DNA from 3 places in the Priestia sp. P5_B4 genome. Region 2 is predicted to be linked to each of the others. Evidence: riboswitches for the same ligand, from Rfam matches in the RefSeq annotation. Region 2 holds a riboswitch; each other region holds the start of a gene.
What was found. Region 2 has a riboswitch for cobalamin ahead of nikA (nickel ABC transporter substrate-binding protein). Riboswitches for the same ligand answer to the same signal wherever they lie in the genome.
Positions count from the first base shown of each region.

Region 1: it holds a riboswitch for cobalamin, as region 2 does, so the genes downstream of both, AC1DRF_RS00290 (HoxN/HupN/NixA family nickel/cobalt transporter) here and nikA (nickel ABC transporter substrate-binding protein) in region 2, are expected to answer to the same signal.
Region 3: it holds a riboswitch for cobalamin, as region 2 does, so the genes downstream of both, AC1DRF_RS00785 (ribonucleoside-diphosphate reductase subunit alpha) here and nikA (nickel ABC transporter substrate-binding protein) in region 2, are expected to answer to the same signal.

Region 1 is NZ_JBFULJ010000001.1:59,823-66,704, forward strand. It holds gene AC1DRF_RS00270 (ABC transporter permease) at 1-26, shown strand, start outside; gene AC1DRF_RS00275 (ABC transporter ATP-binding protein) at 28-960, shown strand; gene AC1DRF_RS00280 (undecaprenyl-diphosphatase) at 1,107-1,700, shown strand; gene AC1DRF_RS00285 (organic hydroperoxide resistance protein) at 1,853-2,272, shown strand; cobalamin riboswitch at 2,378-2,560, shown strand; gene AC1DRF_RS00290 (HoxN/HupN/NixA family nickel/cobalt transporter) at 2,694-3,491, shown strand; gene AC1DRF_RS00295 (M20 family metallopeptidase) at 3,721-4,884, shown strand; gene AC1DRF_RS00300 (DoxX family protein) at 4,954-5,376, opposite strand; gene AC1DRF_RS00305 (type 1 glutamine amidotransferase domain-containing protein) at 5,682-6,206, shown strand; gene AC1DRF_RS00310 (hypothetical protein) at 6,167-6,472, opposite strand; gene AC1DRF_RS00315 (DinB family protein) at 6,840-6,882, shown strand, end outside.
Region 2 is NZ_JBFULJ010000019.1:7,756-14,637, reverse strand. It holds gene AC1DRF_RS04445 (hypothetical protein) at 6-353, shown strand; gene rluF (23S rRNA pseudouridine(2604) synthase RluF) at 691-1,398, shown strand; gene AC1DRF_RS04435 (TRM11 family SAM-dependent methyltransferase) at 1,435-2,388, opposite strand; gene AC1DRF_RS04430 (hypothetical protein) at 2,649-2,807, shown strand; gene AC1DRF_RS04425 (tautomerase family protein) at 2,975-3,364, shown strand; gene ftsZ (cell division protein FtsZ) at 3,724-4,728, shown strand; cobalamin riboswitch at 4,731-4,920, shown strand; gene nikA (nickel ABC transporter substrate-binding protein) at 5,065-6,606, shown strand; gene AC1DRF_RS04410 (GNAT family N-acetyltransferase) at 6,666-6,882, shown strand, end outside.
Region 3 is NZ_JBFULJ010000002.1:41,063-47,944, reverse strand. It holds gene AC1DRF_RS00795 (o-succinylbenzoate--CoA ligase) at 1-1,311, shown strand, start outside; gene menC (o-succinylbenzoate synthase) at 1,315-2,418, shown strand; cobalamin riboswitch at 2,699-2,884, shown strand; gene AC1DRF_RS00785 (ribonucleoside-diphosphate reductase subunit alpha) at 3,018-5,261, shown strand; gene AC1DRF_RS00780 (ribonucleotide-diphosphate reductase subunit beta) at 5,278-6,321, shown strand; gene AC1DRF_RS00775 (hypothetical protein) at 6,351-6,554, opposite strand; gene AC1DRF_RS00770 (DUF1540 domain-containing protein) at 6,621-6,779, opposite strand.

The sequences.
Region 1 (6,882 bases), on a different contig from region 2:
GGAGTTTTAAAAGGAGAGAAGTATAATATGTATGCTATTGAAACAAGTAAATTAACTAAAAAATATGGATCTAAAACAGTTGTTAACGGTATTAATTTACAGGTACCACAAGGGGAAACTTACGGATTTTTAGGAAGAAACGGAGCAGGAAAGTCTACATTTATTAATATGCTTACCGGCGTTTCATTTCCTTCAGCAGGAGAATTTACGCTGCTGGGACAGAGTGATATTGATTTAGAGCTTCAGAAGAAAATAGGTGTGCTTCCTGACTATGCTAACTTTTATGATGAGATGACAGCGCTCAATCATTTGCGCTATTTTTTAAAGATAAACGGCCATCGTTTTTCGAAAGAACACTGTAGTATTGTACTGAAGAAAGTAGGATTAGAAGGACATGAGCATCAGAAAGTTGGAAAGTTTTCATTTGGAATGAAAAAGAAGTTAGGAATTGCTCAAGCAATTGTAGCAGACCCAGATCTTATCTTTTTAGATGAACCAACTTCTGGAGTAGATGTTGAATCTGCTCTTCACATTCATGAACTAATAAGAGAACTCCAAAATCAAGGCAAGACAATTTTTATGACGTCTCATAATTTAAATGAAGTTGAGAAGATTTGTACACGTGTAGCGATTATGAAAAATGGGGTCATTTTAATAGAAGGTACAATGGAAGAGCTGCGCTTTCAATATCAAGCGAAAAAAACGGTGATGATTAAACATGATCCCTACCCAAGCAGTCATAAAGAATATATTCAACAGTTTTTCCGTACGTTGAGTCCCGAAGTTGAATACCATCACATGTACACAAAAGTGATGCTTCAAAAAGAAAGAAATATTCCTCTTATTATTCGCGAATTGATTCAATGCGGCATCGACATTTATCAAGTTCACGTCGAAGAACCTTCTTTAGAGGAAATCTTTTTGCAAAAAAATATTGTGGATCACTCACAGGTGAGTTAATGGGCGAAAGTCCGTTGGTTTACTACTCAGTCTGAATACATTATTTATAAATACCAGTTAGGAAGCTTCTGACAAAAACATGTTCATTTTCTCAAGAAACTGATAAGATAGCTAATGACATTTAAAAATAAGAAAGGATTTCGATTATGTTATCAGCTATTAATTCAGTAGATTATACCATCTTCCACGCGGTGAATCAGTATGCCTCACACGTAAAGCCTCTAGATTCGCTGATGGTATTCTTTGCAGATTATGCCCAGTATGTACTTATCGTTTTACTCGGCTTGTTTTTACTTATTAATAAAAACGGCAGCCGTGTTGTAGCATTTCAAGCTTTGTGTGCTTGTGCCACAGGAGTCATTATCAATAAAGTGATTAGTTTATTTGCTTATCGAGATCGTCCGTTTATCTCTCACCACGTGAATCAGCTTGTTGATCACGCCGCAAATTCTTCATTTCCAAGCGATCATGCTACATCTGCATTAGTTATCACTTTTACCATTTGGCTGCATTTCAAACGTTCAGGGCGCATGTGGGTTGTCATGGGCGTACTCATTGCCTTTTCACGCGTATGGGTTGGCGTTCATTATCCATTCGATGTGTTAACAGGAGCCGTTTTAGGCTGCGTGCTGGCGCTGTTTATTCATTATGTTATTTTTAATACGAAACTGATGAGGACCATTACCAACTTGTCTATCTTTCGAAAATCAGCTTATGACGAACAGTCTCAATATTATTAAGAAAAAGTCGCAAATACGCGGCTTTTTTTATTGGGAAATTTTTAATGTATTTAATACTTGTTTTTTAAAATTAAATTGCGTACAATTAAATAACGGAAACGATAAATAAAAAACTTTTAATAAAATTAATGAAAAAGAGGAGAGGTTTATACATGAAAGCTTTATATGAAACAACAGTCGTTAACACAGGTGGAAGAACAGGAGAAGTTCACTCTTTAGATAACATCTTTAACTTAGACGTTGCAACACCTCCAGCGCTTGGTGGAGAAGCAACAACAGCAACAAACCCAGAGCAGCTGTTTGCAGCTGGATACAGTGCTTGTTTCAACAGCGCGTTAGAATTTATGTTGAAAAAACATAACGTAGAAATCAAAAGCAGTGAAGTAAAAGCTACTGTTCAGCTGCTTCCTGATAAAGCTGATCAAGGAGTGAAAATTGGAGTAGCGCTTGAAGCACATATCGAAGGCTTAGATTTAGAAACAGCGAAAAAATATGTAGACCTAGCTCATTCATACTGTCCGTATTCAAAAGCAATCAGCGGCAACGTAGACGTAACGGTAGAAGTAGTTTAATTGCTTTAAAAAGCCCTGCTAAGCATGTAAAGCTTAGCAGGGCTTTTTTATTTGAATTTTCTCTATTCATTTGTAAGCGGTACTAGTATAATGAGGAAGAAAATGAATCATTCGCACAGTTTAGGTGCTCTTACATAGCGTAAGAGGTAACAGGGAATTGAGTGCAAATCTCGAGCGGTCCAGCCACTGTAAACAGGGAGTTTTCTATCTTATCGTCACTCAAAATGGGGAAGGCGGTAGAAAATGATGATCTCAAGCCAGGAGACCTACCTATTCTGTACACTTGACTCTTCTAGGAAAGAGGCGGTGTATCAAGGTACGCAGTGAGCAATTGCTGTTTATTTTCATATGCCGATACGTCCTCAATTTCTATAGAATTGAGGCTTTTTTACGTTTTATTTTAAAAAAAGGAGTGTAGGAAATGGAAGGTTTATCAGTTTTTTTACTTGTCTTTTTATTAGGAATCAGGCACGGATTGGATGCAGATCACTTAGCTTTTATTGATGGCCAGACCCGATATAATTGGAGAATGGGCAGCCGTTTTGCCCCGTGGGTTGGAACGCTGTTTTCACTAGGTCATGGAGGAATGGTGGCCGTCACGGCCGGGGTGCTGGGCGTGGTGATGAAGAATTTTACGTTTCCATCATATTTCGATCATTTTGCATCTTGGGTATCCATTATCTCTCTCTTTCTGATTGGAACATTAAACACATATCATTTGCTTCGAACTAAAAATAAAGAAGAAGAGTTTCAGCTGAGCGGATTAAAAGGGAAGTTTATTCCGAAAATCGCAAAAGGAACAACGAATCCTTTTTTAATTATTCTTGTAGGGGCATTGTTCGCTTTAGCAGCCGAAACGGTCAGTCAAACGGCCGTGTGGTCTCTAGCTGTAGGGAACGCAGGCAAGTATACGCCGCTTTTGTTGGGACTAGTGTTTATGTTTGGCATGATGCTTACAGATACAATCGATTCGATGATTGTACATAAAATGGTGAATGAATCGAGTAAATTTGGACAATCTGCTTCCCGCTTGATGGGCTGGGTTATTGTTGTCCTCGCGTATGGTGTGTCGTTCTATTTAGCATTCACTTTCTTTAACCCATGGGCCGAAGTAAACTTTGAAATGGTTGGCGTTATTCTGTTTATTTTTTTAGTGTCTATGTTTGTTTTTGTGAGTGTGAAGTCAAAAGGGAAAAATATTAAAATAAATGTCAATTAGTCAAACGAAAGCTTTAATCTGTTGAAGATTGAAGCTTTTTTGTATGAATTTGTTGAAGTTTATGGCTATTTTCGGTCGGTTATGAATAAGTTAAAGTATTATCTGTATTTAAAGGATGGAAAATTGTCTGAAAACCATTATAATTAAGGATAATTTAAGGTCGTTATGTGAAACGTAGAACATAGTTATACGTAAAATAAATAAAAGCATTTAATGCAAGCAGCAGGGGTTGTTTGGAGGAGGAATTGATTTGAGTCAGGTAATGGTAGAACAAAGCGTGTTTAGTTATTTAAAAGAACACGAACAAGATATGCTTGAAGATTTAATTGGATTTGTGAAAAAAGAATCACCGTCCTACAGTAAAGAGTTAGTAGATCAGTGTGGAATGTATTTAACGCAGCTGTTTCAAAAGCGGTTAGGGGTAGGGTACGAAATCATAGAAGAAAAAGAAGTAGGAAACCACTTGAAATTTACGATTGGAGAAGGAGAAAAGCAGCTTTTAATTATCGGTCATTTTGACACGGTATGGGAAAAGGGGAGGCTGAGTCTAAGAACGGAGGGAAACAAGCTGTATGGTCCGGGAATTTTAGACATGAAAGGCGGCATTGTACAATCTATATGGGCGATTAAAGCGATTCAAGAGCTTGGCTTATCGCTCGATAAAAAAATTGTGTTTTTCTGTAATTCGGATGAAGAGATTGGGTCAATTTCTTCTAAAAAATACATTGAAGAAGAAGCACAAAGAAGTGAAGCAGTGCTAGTAGCGGAACCAGCGGTGGCGGGTTCAGGTGCGTTAAAAACGTCGCGCAAAGGAGCGGGGATTTTCACCGTAAAAGTATGGGGACGAGCAGCACACGCGGGTAATCACCACAAAGAAGGAATCAATGCGATTGAAGAGCTGGCGCGCCAAGTGATTTTCTTGCAGGGCTTAACAGATTATGAAAAAGGTACAACGGTGAACGTTGGGACATTTACGGGAGGCAGCGGTACAAATGTAGTGCCGGAATATGCAGAAGCGCACGTGGATTTACGTGTTTCTACAGAAGAAGAAGCAAAACGCATGACGGATATTATTTTGAATTTAACACCCATTTTAAAAGGGATTAAGCTCGAAGTAACGGGAGGTATGAATCGTCCTCCGATGGTCAAGTCTAAACAAACGGAAGAGCTATTTGAATGCGCTCAGTCAATCGCGGCGAAACTGGGTATGAAATTGGAAGAAGCAGCTGTGGGCGGCGGAAGTGATGGCAATTTTACAGCGGCCATTGGAGTTCCCACGCTGGATGGATTAGGAGCATGCGGAAAAGGAATACACGCAGAATATGAACATATTCAAATTGATACGTTGTCCGAGCGTTCTTCTTTATTTGCGAATTTGCTGCTGCAAATATAAAAAAAGCCCGCCTCAAACGGCGGGGACTAATTTTAAAGCTTATATTGGGAGAGTATAAGCTTTCTTTTTTTATTTACTGCTTTCTTCTTGAAGAGAAAAGGCAGTTTCTTTCTTTTTGAATACCACTGCATCAAGAGCAAGGAACTGGCTTCCTGCAAGAAATAAGTGAGCAGACATGGCAATTAAGGCAATATCAAATTCAAACCCGCCAACAAATCCGCTTTTAAGCTTGGCTGTAAAAATGGCGCCAAGCATAACTGCCACAAATAAAGCAGATACGACTCTTGTTGCTAGGCCAAGAATAATAAGAATCCCACCTACAAGTTCAATGGTTGCAACAATATATGCCATGAAACCAGGGATTCCTAAGCTATCGAAGAACCCTACTGTATTTTCAATCCCGCCTTGCCATTTTTGAAAGCCGTGTACTAAAAATGTAAAACCTAATACTAAACGAATAATAAGTGAACCAATTTCGACGTTTTTATTCACTTTACTTCCTCCTTTAAGTGTATTTGAAAAACACTACATTATGTAGTGTTAAAGCCCGAAAAAAGAAATGTAGCAATTAAATCAGAAAGTCTTTCTTATTTGGATAATTTTATAACATTATGAACATCACACTACACATTGTAGTGTGATGTTTGTCCTTAGTCAAGTGGAAATATAAAATTAGACCATTTGGCATACAAAAATTTTCTGAAGAGCACTTGAAAAATCCTTTAATTATGTACAAGTTAGTCCCTTATTTTCAATCTTATTCTCCAACATGCTATACTGATGGCGGAGGTGTTACGATGCGTTTAGAAAATAAAAGAGTTATTGCGCTTGTTAGTGCAGACTTTGAAGATCTAGAACTATGGTATCCAGTGATACGTCTTCGAGAAGAAGGAGCAGAAGTACATTTAGTTGGAGAAAAAGCAAACGAAACGTACATGGGGAAATACGGTGTTCCAGCCGTATCGGACTACGCGTTTAAAGATGTTGATCCAGCTGAATATGATGCTATTTTAGTACCTGGGGGCTGGGCGCCGGATAAACTGCGCCGCTATCCTGAAGTAATTGAAATGGTTCGTCATATGGATGAACAGCAAAAGCCAATCGGTCAAATCTGCCATGCAGGATGGGTATTAATTTCTGCAAAAATCTTAGATGGCCGAAACGTAACAAGTACGCCAGGAATCAAAGATGATATGGAAAATGCGGGAGCTATTTGGCATGATGAAGCAGTCGTAATCGACGGCCACATTATTTCAAGCCGCCGTCCGCCAGACCTTCCTCCTTATGCAAAAGCATTTGCTGATGTACTAGCAGAGCAATAAGAAAAAAGCCGAAACCACATTGGTTTTGGCTTTTTTATAAGATCCGCTAAAAAAAGAAATGATAAAGTAAATAAAAAAGTATCATTAAAAAAGCGAGCAGATGCATCTGCTCGCTTTTGTTTGTGTTTCTTATCAGTAACTTGCTTTTGCAAGTGTAAAAACAAAATGATTACTTTCTTTATAAAATCCATGATTACGGTTTTTGTATGTTTCGTTGTTGTTAGGGCACAATTAGCATTGATTGTGCTTGCATGGATTTCATCCATTGCCGCGGTTTGTTTTTCCACATGATCGATTAACCTAAACGACGCAAGCCCTACCTCTCTTGCATCCTTACGGCTCCGAAGCCGATCCAGTGTGAATAAGTTTTGTTCAAAGACATGTGTCGAATGCCAGTATTTTTACCTTGCATTGTACGATACATCCTTTCAAGTTACTTTCACTATGTCCAGCTCTTAAAGAAAAGCCAGAAATCTAAATATAACATCTCAGTTGATCTATGTCAAATAGAAAATGTGATTTTTTCACGTGAAACAATTGCAGCTAAAACATGGTTAAATAAAGGGATATCTTTTTTATATGGAAGAGTTTTTTGATACGATAAGTTAGAGGAATCCTAGAGGAGGATGAAAAATGAATAAAAATGAACAGTTTCGAAATGATGTATTGAGAAGTG
Region 2 (6,882 bases):
GTTTTTTGAATAGAAAGTTAGGAATTCTTGTTTTATTAGCTTTAGCCATCTTATTTGTCGGGTGTTCAAAAGAAGAAGACAACGTTCCTTTAAGAGAACTAGAAAAGATAAGTATTAACGTAATCAAAGAACAAAAAATGAAGCAAGGAATTTCATATGAAATGGAATTAGTAAACAAGAGCGATTTGACCATCAAACAAAATAATGTATTTTTATCCTATCCCTTAAAAATGAAAAACGGTTATTCTGATAATAAATTTAAGGTGTTAGCAGAAGGAAATAAATTAAATATCAAGCCAAAACAAAAGGTGAAGTTAACGGCATTTCTTCCTTTGAATTGGTTGGTTCCATGAAAACAGCTCCCTGATATAATTACTAGTTGATCGGTCAGTATAATGGTAGCAACTCTATACTGATCAGTCAATCCAGACGTCTAGGTCTTGTATATAAGTAAAGATTGATGCAAGTTTCACAGGTGTAAGCATTGATTGAAATGTTAAGAATAAGGTTACAAAGTATTTTGGACCTATACTTCTATTACTGTTAAAAAAATATGATTAAGTAATGAAATTAAAAGAAGACGAGAAGCGTATAGCATGTTACGATAGGGACGGTATAGAAATTGGCATATGTCTGTTTCTAATAGAAGAGACAAATTTTAAAATTTTTAAATGTAAGGTTGTGATTCACCTGAGACTGAATAAATTTATTAGCGAATCTGGAAAAGCGTCAAGACGCGGGGCAGATAAGTTAATTAGTGAAGGAAGAGTAACCGTTAATGGAAAGGTTGCAAAAGTCGGAGATCAAGTTAAGCCTGGCGATGATATTCGAGTAAGCGGACAACAGCTTCGGATTGCTCGAAATAATGTATATATTGCGCTTAATAAACCAGTCGGCATTACAAGTACGAGTGAAAAAAAAGTAAAGGGAAACATCATTGATTTAGTCAATCACCCTTTGCGTATTCACCACGTTGGACGACTTGATAAGGATTCAGACGGCTTAATTTTACTTACAAATGACGGCGATATTATTAATGAAATTTTACGTGCAGAAAACAAGCATGAAAAAGAATATATTGTTGCAGTAGATAAGCCAATTACACCAGAGTTTATCAAAAACATGTCTGAGGGAGTAAAAATTTTAGGCACAAAAACGCTTCCTTGTGAAGTGACACAGCTGTCTAAGTATGAGTTTCAAATTATTTTAACACAGGGTTTAAATCGTCAAATTCGCCGTATGTGTGAAGTGCTCGGATATGAAGTGTACCGCCTTCAGCGCACTCGTATTATGAATATCCATTTAAATAACTTACCTATTGGGCAATGGAGAGATTTAACGAAAAAAGAGCGTACGCAGCTATTCAAAGAATTAGACTATGAACCTAAAGAGTGGTAAATCAAAAGACACCAGCCTGTTAGACTGGTGTCTTTTTTATTCGCATACAACTACTTGTCTAGAAAAAACGCTTTTGCGCGCTACGCAGCGATCTGAAATAGAAAAGCCCGCTTCATGAACCATATGGTCAATCGTATCTACTGTAATCACGACTACTTTATCCGCAAAGCGGCGCGCGTGTTTTAAAATAGAAAGCTGATCTTCAGGCGTCGCGTGGGTGTAGAGATTGTAAGGCATGTCGATGATAGCTACATCATAGTGAGTTGTAACATCTGAAATCGGTCCAGTTTTGACATCACCGCTTAAGCCGAAATGCGCAATATTTTCACGAGATCCGTCGGTCACAAGTGGATTGATATCGCGTCCTACAATATCAATGCCCATTGAAAGGGCTTCTACAAGGACTGTACCGATACCGCAGCATGGATCAATCGCTTTGATTCCTTCGGGGTTTGGAACGGCAATGTTAGCTACAGCTCTTGCAAGGCGGGTACTGAGTGCTGTAGAGTATTCACGCGGTTTTTTCAAATGATGCAGCCATACTGCTTCGCTTTTTTGATATTTCCCAAAATACCAGCGTCCTTCAAATGGAACAATGCCAAACAAATGGTCAGGGTTATGCAAGTCTGCTTCTGCTACAAAATGCCAACCCACATCACGTTCAATAGCACGCTGACCTTTATAACCTATTTTTTGATCTTTTTCCAAGTCATTAATTTTCATAAAAATGAGTTTAAATGTTTTGTCTCCGAGGTCAATATCTTCTACTTGCTTACAAATATCTGCAAGGTCATCTGATTCATACATAATATCTAATCGCTCTTTGATAAAAGGGCTTCTACTTGGATCAAGTTTAACGGCACTTTTTATGATAGGTTTCTCAGTTTCAATTTCAAAAAGAGAGCGTCTCTCTAATTGACATAGTGAGAGTTCCTCTTCGCTGCATGCGTATGTGTAGATATACTGAGGCAGCTGCGTATGGTTATTCAATATCGTATCATCCTTTATCGTATCTAATTATCCTTCTTCTCAAACAATAGCGAGAAAAGAAGAGAAAAGCAACGAATTTAAATATATTTGGCTGTGAATAATAAATTGAAGCGCTACATAGTCCACTTATTTGACAAAACATGCTAAAATAACTGGTGATAACCTGCATGCGCTGCTGTCTATACAAAAGAACTGGATCAAGGTTTCTCAAAAATCATTTACACACTGCTGACATTTTGATGAATAGGAGAGGCTACGTGATGTCTAAAAGTGATCATGAAAAGCAACAGATGAGTCGGGCTGATATGAAAAAACAAGCCAAAACATCCTCGCAAAACCTTGTGATGAACGTACTCATTGCCATTGTATCTGTATGTATTTTAGCTCTTATTATAAATGTTTTTGTACTAATGAAATGAGCCGTTATACTGCTCATTTCTTTTTGTTAAGTTGAGCTTTTATTGAAGCATTTGAGGTCTCTTTCACTAGAGAGCCCATTGTGAATAGCATATCTTTTTTTTACAAATGATAGTTGTGATATGATGAGGCAATAATATATTAGACAAAAAGCTGGAGGTTACTTAGTATGCCATTACTTAGATTTGATGTAATAGAAGGAAGAGATGAAAAAGAGTTAAAAACATTACTAGACGCTGCTCACGGAGCGATGCTAGAAGCCTTTGGCGTCCCGGAGCGCGACCGTTATCAAATTGTACATCAGCATCCTGCTCATGAAATGATTATTGAAGATACAGGTCTTGGCTTTGAGAGAAGCAAGGATTTGGTTATTATAAGTGTAACGAGTAAACAGCGAACAGAAGAGCAAAAGCAAGCTCTTTACAGATTAATTGTAAAAGAGCTTGGAGAGAGTTGCGGCATTCAGCCAAACGACATTATGATTTCGATTGTTGAAAACAGTAATGCTGACTGGAGCTTTGGCATGGGAGAGGCTCAATTCTTAACTGGGAAATTATAAAACGGTTTATTATCTAGAGAAGCCCTTATTTCTAAGGGCTTTTTCTCATTTTGTCTATAAAAATATTATTCTCTTAGTCACATCTTACTCAAAATTAAATACAGACATCTGTCAAATGAATGATACAATAAGCTTATATGCCATTTTGAGTGGAAAAACCATAAAAGAGTTCGGCGTACTAATTTTAGAACAACAATAAATTTACATAAAGATGTAAAGATTTAAAGGTTAAAAGAGAAGTGTATAAAATCTGTAAAACAAAAGAACAGTTACGCGTTAAACATAGGAGTAAAAGGTTCTTCACGTGTTTTTTCGGATAATAAGAGAAAGTAATTTTGATCATTGAGGAGGAACTTAGAATGTTTGGATTTGATGCAGATGTATCGCCATTAGTGCGAATTAAAGTAATTGGGGTCGGCGGTGGAGGAAATAACACCGTTAACCGTATGATTGAACACGGTGTACAAGGAGTAGAATTTATCGCCGTTAATACGGATGCTCAGGCGCTTAACTTATCTAAAGCAGATGTGAAAATGCAGATTGGTGCGGCCTTAACGCGAGGATTAGGTGCAGGAGCTAATCCAGAAGTGGGAAGAGAAGCAGCCGAAGAAAGCAGAGAACAAATTCAAGAAGTACTGCAAGGCGCAGATATGGTATTCGTAACAGCTGGCATGGGCGGAGGAACCGGTACTGGAGCAGCTCCGGTTATTGCCCAAATTGCCCGTGAACTAAATGCTTTAACAATTGGAGTAGTCACTCGCCCGTTCAAGTTTGAAGGAAATAAACGTACGAAGCAAGCAGTAGGCGGTATTACTGCAATGAATGAATCGGTAGATACTCTTATTGTGATTCCAAACGACCGCTTGCTTGAAATTGTCGATAAAAAGACGCCTATGCTTGAAGCATTCCGTGAAGCAGATAATGTTCTTCGCCAAGGTATTCAAGGTATTTCAGATTTAATCGCTGTTCCGGGGCTGATTAACCTTGACTTTGCTGATGTAAAAACAATCATGTCTAATCAAGGATTTGCGCTTATGGGTATCGGACGAGCTTCTGGATCAGACCGGGCAATTGAAGCAGCGAAAAAAGCGATTTCTAGTCCGCTGCTAGATGCATCGATTGATGGAGCAAGAGGCGTGCTGTTGAACATTACGAGCGGCAGCAGCCTGAGTCTTTACGAAGTACAGGAAGCAGCAGATATTGTCACGTCTGCTTCTGATCAGGACTTAAATATGATTTTTGGGTCCGTGATTAATGAAGATTTAAAGGACGAAATGATGGTAACCGTTATTGCCACTGGATTTGATGATGAAGATGTTTCACCATCAGCTTCTACTTCTAGAGTTTCAAGAGCACGCTACTAAATTAAATAACCAGTTTTTATGGTGGCAATTGTTTTTCAATTGCCTTAAAAGGGAATCCGGTGCAAATCCGGAGCGGTCCCGCCACTGTAACAAGGAGCCTTATGTCAAAAAGCCACTGTCTATTTAGAGACGGGAAGGCGGTATAAGGCAATGACTTGAAGCCAGGAGACCTGCCATAAATCGCAGCACACAATAACCTACGAGGATAGGGAMGTGTTTTGGCAGAATCAAAAATAAGATAAACAAGGGATACGTTTATCTGAATTTGTTTTGAAGACAAGCACTTCTTTTTAGAAGTGCTTTTTTTGTGTATTAAAATAGAAGGTGGAAAGATCAATGATAAATAATAAAAAACTCGTATCTATGATATTTCTTATGTTACTTTGCCTCACTGCTTGCGCTCCTAATGAAGAGAGCATAAGTATAAAAGAAAGAAAGAAAACGGATAAAAGTGTGACGTTTTTATTTAATTTTACATCTGCAACGCTTGATCCTCATACGGATGATAATTATACAGCAGTTCGTGCGGGAGTAGGGGAGACGCTTGTTAAAATCAGCAATGATTTAAAAATAAAGCCCTGGCTTGCTGAAAAGTGGAAAACGGAAGATAACGGTCTTACGTGGACATTTACGATAAGAAAGAATATTACGTTTCAAAATGGTAAAGCGCTAGATGCAAATGCCGTTAAGTCTTCTCTTCAAAGAACGATAGATCAAAGTTATGCGATGAAAAACGCTTTAAATATTAAAGAAATGAAAGCGAACGGTCATGCGCTGACAATTACATTAAAAGAACCAATGCCTAAATTTCCTTCTGAGTTAGTGCATCCAAACACAGCTATTATAGATGTTGATGTTTCTAATATAGCTAAGAAGCCTATTGGCACAGGTCCATTTCAAGTTTTGACTTTCGACCAAGGAAATCAAGTGAAGTTAGAAAGATATGAACATTATTGGAATGGGAAAGTAAAATTGAAAAATGCGACCTTTGCATTTAACGAAGATGCTAATGCGCGAGTTGCGGCTCTTCAGTCCGGAACAGCCGATATTATTTATCGCCCGCCTTTAGAAAGTTTGGGCACTTTACAAACAGATCCGTCTTTTAAGGTAAGTGGAGTACCCAGTGTGCGTACACATTTATTACTTTATAATCAAACCAATGACGCATTAAAAGACGAAAATGTAAGAAAAGCTATCGATACCTTACTGAACCGAAAAGAAATTGTCAGCAGCATCATGAACAATCAAGCGGCAGCAGCTCGAGGTCCATTTTTACCCCAATTTCCTTTTGCTGATAATAATGCTAATGAGCAAAGAGGTATGCCATCTGCTAAAGAATATTTAGAGAAAGCAGGCTATCAAATTAAAAATGGCAAAACAATCAAAAATGGAAAGCCATTATCGCTCTCTCTTGTCACATACAGCTCTCTGCCAGAACTTCCTTTGATTGCTCAGCTTATACAGTCTAATGCGAAAGAGTTAGGAATTACTATTAAGATTCATCTCGTTGAGGACAGCGATGAATATGTAATGGCAAAAGACGATTGGGATTTAGCACTGTACAGTCTTATCACTGCACCTAGAGGAGATGCAAGCTATTATTTAAGTACGAACTATTTGCCGGGCGGTGGTTTAAATGCCAGCCGGATTGATGATGATAAGCTAACAAAAATGATTCAGCAGTTAAATTTAACCGTAGATGAAGCAAAGCGAGATCAGTTAGCTAAGCAAGCAACCGCTTTGATTAATGCGGAAATGCTGACGTCATCGATTGTACATCCAAACATTGTTGTTGCTTATAATCAAAAGGTGAAAAACTGGACCACAAATCCAAGCGAGTATTATATGCTGACTCAGCATTTAGACGTAACGCCATAGTCAATATTGTGTTGTTCCTATAGAAAAAAGAGAAAGTATACAATGATAGATAAAAGGATGTGACAGTAAACGTGCAAGAAGTACAAATGTATCAAATTAAAGAAGTAAAAGAAAAGGATGCTGAAGTGATTCAGTTTGTCATGAATATGCGGAATGAGCTATTTCCTATGATGGAAAAAAATCAGCTTCCTGTGGATTTGCTTCATTTTAATGAATATTATGTTCAAGCGAAAGGCGCTGCTTTTTTTGCAGCTGTCACGGAAAATCAACAAGTAA
Region 3 (6,882 bases), on a different contig from region 2:
AAGCAAGGTGATACCATTGCTTTATACATGAAAAATAGAGTGGAGTTTATCGAGATTTTACATGCGATTTCTTATATTGGCGCCCGGTTGCTGCTCGTCAACACGCGTTTGACAAACGAAGAAATTAATTATCAGCTAACAGATGCAAACGTGTCGTTGCTTATTGCGGATGAAACATTTTTAATTAGAGAATTCCAAAGTTCCATTACTCAGCTTACTTTACCTGCTTTAAAAAGTTCTCCAGAAGCAGAAACAGGTTTTCAAAAAACGTGGAATCTCGAGGACACATTCACCATTATGTATACGTCTGGAACAACAGGTCATCCAAAAGGAGTGCTGCAGACATATGGAAATCACTGGTGGAGTTCCGTTGGCTCAGCGCTTAATTTAGGATTAAATGAAAAAGACTGCTGGCTTATAGCAGTTCCTTTGTTTCATATTAGTGGCTTATCTATTTTAATGCGGAGCGTCTTTTACGGAATGAAAATCATTTTAGAAGAACGGTTTGAAGTAAGAGCAGTAAATGAAGCCATTGAAAACAAAGGGGTAACGATTATTTCGGTTGTTACTTCTATGCTGTCCAATATGCTTGATGAATTAGCTGAACGCAAGTATCCAAATACGTTTCGCTGTATGCTTTTAGGAGGAGGACCTGCACCGCTTACTATTTTAGAGGCTTGTGTGAATAAAGAAATTCCTGTTTATCAAACGTATGGAATGACAGAAACATCTTCACAGTTCGTTACGCTTTCACCTGAAGACAGTTTGCGAAAACTGGGATCAGCAGGTAAACCATTATTTCCATGTGCAATGAAAATTGTAGATGAAAAAGGAAATGAGACCAGCGAAGCAGGAGAAATCATTGTTAAAGGTCCAAATGTTACAAAAGGATACCTAAATAAACCTGAGGCTACTCAAAAAGCAATTCAACAAGGCTGGTTCTATACAGGAGATATCGGGAAAGTGGATGAAGAAGGCTTTCTATATGTGTTAGACAGACGTTCAGACCTTATTATTTCAGGTGGAGAAAATGTATATCCAGCTGAAATTGAAAATGTTTTGTTGAAGCATCCCGCTGTTAAAGAGGCCGGTGTAACGGGAGTAGCTGATGAAAAATGGGGACAAGTGCCAGCTGCATGTGTTGTTGTAAACGAAGACGTTTCAGATGAAGAATTATCTTTACACATTCAACAATTTTTAGCAAAGTACAAACTTCCAAAGTATTTCGTTCGAGTAGAGGAGCTGCCGCGAACGGCTTCTAATAAAATCATACGCCGGAAGCTATCATCGTTCATACAGAAAGGGAGCTAATCGATGATTATAAAAAAAGTACATCTTTATAAAATTGACATGAAGCTTCTTTCTCCTTTTTCAACAAGCTATGGTACGGTGCAGGATCGAGAATTGATTTTGCTTGAAGTAGAAGATGAACAAGGATTTACAGGGTGGGGAGAAGTCGTTGCTTTTTCATCTCCTTGGTATACGGAAGAAACGATTCAGACGTGTTTTCATATGTTAGACGATTTTTTAATTCCCTCGCTTCTTCATAAGCAGCTTCAAAAACCAGAGGATGTTCAAAAGCTATTCAAACCTCTAAAGCGAAATAACATGGCTAAAGCAGCTTTGGACTGTGCTGTATGGGATTTGTATGCAAAGCGGCAAAATAAGCCGTTATCTGAAGTAATTGGCGGAGTAAGGCCTGCTGTAGAAGCTGGAGTGGTAGTTGGCTTAAATGACATTTCCGTAATGAAAGAACAAATAAAGACTTACATGAAAGATGGCTATAAGCGCTTTAAAGTGAAAATTAAGCCGGGTGCTGACTATGAGCTACTGAAACAAATTCGAGATGAATTTCCAAGCATTCCTCTTATGGCTGATGCCAATTCAGCTTATACGTTAAGCGATAGGGATTCATTGAAGAAACTAGATGAATTGAATTTAATGATGATCGAACAGCCGTTAAGTTCTGATGATATCCTTGATCATCGATTGTTACAAAAGCAAATAAAGACGCCGATTTGCTTAGATGAAAGTATTGTGAGCTATGAAGATGCACGTCATGCAATCGAACAAGAAAGCTGTAAGATTATCAATGTGAAAATCGGGCGAGTTGGCGGAATGTCCGTAGCAAAGCAAATTCATAATTTATGCGCCCAGCATGGTGTAAAACTTTGGGTTGGAGGAATGTTAGAAGCAGGGATTTCACGAGCTCATAACATTGCCCTTGCCACACTGCCTTCTTTCACGATACCAGGTGATATTTCTGCGTCGTCTCGCTATTGGGAAAAAGATATTATTAAGCCCGAAGTAGAGGTAGAAGCTGGAGTAATAAAGGTGAAGGGAAAACCGGGGATAGGATACGATATTGATAAAGAGTTTATCAAAACAATCACAGCATTTGAAAAAGAATACAAATAATTAACAACCGTTTTTTGATGAAAAACGGTTTTTTTTATTGAGGTTGTCAATGTTTAGTAGAAAAATAGGACAAATTTTTTAAAAAGAGCACATTGTTCCATCAAGCGTGTCAAAACATGTTATGATGGAATAGTTTGATGAAAAAAGTCGAAGAGTTTTATCGTAAAAAACAAAATTATTTTTGAAAATAGGTTGATAGTTTTCTAAGTTGTCCTATATAATGTGTTTATAACATAACACAATATGTTGTTTTGAAATCCATAATAAAATACTATATTTTGTGTTTTCCAGTGAAAAAGGTGTCTGATAAAAAGACTTAAAAGGGAATTTGGTGAAAATCCAAAGCTGTCCCCGCAACTGTGAATGCTGATGAAATAAGGAAATCCACTGTGAGTAAACATCATGGGAAGGCCTTAAAGTAAAAAGAAGCATAAGTCAGGAGACCTGCCTTTTTTATGTCGTTTTATCTTCTTCGGGAGGTGAGAGGGTAGAGCGAGGATTGAGAAAAGACTTAGTGTCTTCTTCTATCTTCGTTCTATTCGCTCACCGAGGTACGGTGAGCGATTTTTTATTTTGAAGTGAAGAGAGGAGCCATATTTATGGTGAATACATTAAAGCCTACAATTCTACATGAATTAACTGCATATATTGAACGTTTAAAAAAAGAATTTACGCAGCTTGATTTTTCTTTGTATGAGGAAAAGGTTATTCAAACTGTTACAGTAAAGGAAAATATGACGGACGAAAAGGTTGCAAACGTCCTAATTTTGGCAGCCTTAGAGCGTATTTCAATGGAAGAACCCGATTGGACATACGTAGCGGCAGACGTCTACTTAAACGAACTATATCGAAAAGCAGCGGACAACCGAGGTTACGATAAAAAAGAGAAGTACGGTTCGTTTTATCAGCTTATTCAAGAACTAACAAAAATCGGCATTTATAATAAGCAGCTATTAAAAACATATACAGAAGAAGAAATTAATGAAATTGCTTCAGTCATTATTCCTGAACGCGATCGTTTATTTACATACATTGGATTGTTGACATTAGCAGATCGCTATTTAGCGACATCACATGATAAGCGCGTATACGAATTACCGCAAGAACGTTTTCTTATCATTGCTATGACGCTGATGTCTCAAGAAAAGAAAGAAAATCGAACAGCATTAGTAAAAGAAGCGTATTGGGCGCTTTCTAGTCTATATATGACGGTTGCCACACCAACACTTTCAAACGCAGGAAAGAGCTACGGACAGCTATCTAGCTGCTTTATTGATACGATTGATGACAGCTTACGCGGTATTTATGATAGCAATACAGATTTGGCCACGCTTAGTAAAAATGGAGGCGGAATTGGTGTCTACCTCGGTCATATTAGAAGCCGAGGAAGTGATATAAAAGGTTTTAAAGGCGTATCATCAGGAACAATTCCATGGATGAAACAGCTAAATAATACGGCTGTAAGTGTCGATCAGCTAGGTCAACGACAAGGAGCTATTGCCGTATATTTAGACGTATGGCACAAAGACATCTTTTCATTCTTAGACGCGCGTTTGAACAATGGTGACGAACGTCAGCGCACGCATGATTTATTCACTGGCGTATGTTTGCCAGATTTGTTTATGGAAAAAGTAGAGGCACGTGAAGACTGGCACTTATTCGATCCTCACGAAGTTCGTACGCTGATGGGCTACTCGTTAGAAGATTTTTATGATGAAGAAGAAGGCAGCGGTTCGTTCCGCACTCGTTACGCTGAGTGTGTAAATAATGAACAGCTTTCAAGAGAAACAGTACCAGCTATTGAAATCTTCAAGCGCATTATGCTTTCCCAGCTTGAAACCGGAACGCCTTATATGTTTTATCGTGATACGGTTAACCGAGCTAATCAAAACCGCCACGAGGGCATGATCTACTGCAGCAACTTATGTACAGAAATTACGCAAAATCAAAGCACAACGGTCGTAACAGAGGAAATTACAGAAGACGGAAAAATTATTATTACAAAGAATCCGGGCGATTTTGTTGTATGTAATCTTTCTTCTATCAACTTAGCGAGAGCCGTAACTGAAGATGTGCTTGAACGTTTAATTCCAATTCAAGTACGCATGCTTGATAACGTTATTGAGTTAAATGATTTGCCAGTACTTCAAGCAAAACTAACAAACCAAAAGTACCGCGCAGTAGGACTTGGCACATTTGGTTGGAACCATCTGCTTGCCTTAAAGAAAATAGCATGGGAAACAGATGAAGCGGTAGCATATTGCGATGAATTGTACGAGCAAATTGCTTACTTAACCGTACAGGCAAGCATGAACTTAGCTAAAGAAAAAGGTGCATATCCATTATTTAAAGGCTCAGATTTTGAGTCAGGCGCTTATTTTGAAACACGTAAATACACAAGCGAAGCGTGGAGTGAACTGCGTAACGAAGTTCAAAGCAATGGGATAAGAAATGGCTACTTAATGGCTGTAGCACCTAATTCATCAACATCTATTATCGCGGGTTCTACTGCAAGTATTGATCCGATTTTCCGTAAGTTTTATTCAGAGGAAAAGAAAAACTATAAAATCCCGGTGACGGCACCAGATTTATCACCAGCAACAAACTGGTATTATAAGTCCGTTTATTTAATTGATCAGCACTGGAGCATTAAGCAAAACGCCAAGCGCCAGCGCCATATTGATCAATCCATTTCATTCAACTTATATGTGCAAAATGATATCCGAGCAAAAGAGCTGCTGGATCTTCATATGACGGCATGGAAAGAAAAGTTAAAAACGACCTACTACGTACGTTCAACATCAAGTGAAGTCATTGAAGAATGTGAAAGCTGTCATAGTTAAAAGGAGTGAATAATTGATGACAAGCATGTTAAAACGAGAATTAATGAACGAAACAGCTCCGAACCGTTCGACAGGAATCATTAACGGCAAGAGCTCAAATATTCTAAACTGGGATGACGTCCGATTTTTATGGGCGTTCCCTAAATACAAACGTATGCTAGCTAACTTTTGGACGCCGTTTGAAATTAATATGGGTCAAGATATTAAGCAGTTCCCTCAGTTAACGGCTGACGAACAAGAGAGCTTTTTGAAAATTATTGGCTTGCTGGCGCTACTGGACAGTATTCAATCAGATTATGCTAGCAAAGTAGCTGACTATGTAACCGATTCTTCGATTAATGCTCTAATGATTATTTTAGCGCAGCAAGAAGTGGTTCATAATCATTCGTATTCATATGTTTTATCAAGTCTTGTACCAAAAGGAAAACAAGATGAAGTATTTGAATACTGGCGCACAGACGAAAAGCTTCGCGCTCGAAATGACTTTATTACAAACGGATATAAAGCATTTAGCGAAGAAGCAACGGTTGAAAACTTTTTGAAGTCTATGGTATATGATGTTATTTTAGAAGGCCTTTTCTTCTATAGCGGATTTGCTTTTTTCTATAATCTTGCGAGAAATCAAAAGATGGTGGCGACATCTACGATGATTAACTATATCAATCGTGATGAACAGCTTCACGTTGGGTTATTTGAAAAGATTTTCAAGGAAGTACTAAATGAAAATCCAGCTTATCGTACGGAGGAGCTAGAAACGTTTGTAGTTGAAACGTTCCAAGAGGCAGCTCGTCTTGAAATTGAATGGGCGGAATCTGTTATTGGAGAAAAATTCGACGGCATCACGATGAAAGAACTGCAGCAGTATATTGAATACATGGCTAATAAACGCTGTAATCAATTAGGCTTCGGCCGAGCTGCTTTCCCAGAAGCACCGATTGAAAATCCTCTTCGTTGGATTATTGCTTATCAAGAGGTAGATTTAGGGAAAACAGATTTCTTTGAACAGAAATCAAGACAATATACAAAAGCATCAGATGCGAATGGATTTGATGATCTATAAATACAAAAGCTGACTAATTTTCTTATTGATTAGTCAGCTTTTTTTAAGTGAATAAGTCCAAGTTCTAACGCACGTGTGGTAATTAAGTCATCAATTTCTTCTGGAATGTTTTCAAGTGTTCCCCATTTATATGTCCATAAATGAGTAAACGATTGTACATAGATTGGAAAGGTTTGTTCATTTGCTTTTATTGCTTCTTCTTTAAAAAAATGAATCAGTTGTTCAGTTTTCATAGTAGTCTCCTTTTTTATGATCTTGAAGAGAGAAAAAAGACAACCCAGAGGCTGTCCTTTTGCGGGTTACGCTTCAGTTGGCTTGAACGTTTTACAGTCTGTTTCATAACTGCTTGCTGCATGTTTTCCGCTATGACTTACCACGTAAATTTCTTCTGCGCTGCAGTGATTTCCATTTTTCCAAAAGTGACAGTTATTTACTTCACAAAGAATGTTTTGTTCCAACGTTAACCCTCCTTTGTATGTGATAGCTATAGTATGGTCAAAATTCAACTAACTTATAAGAAAGGTGGTAGACTTTCATTTTAATTGAGAATTTTTATCAATT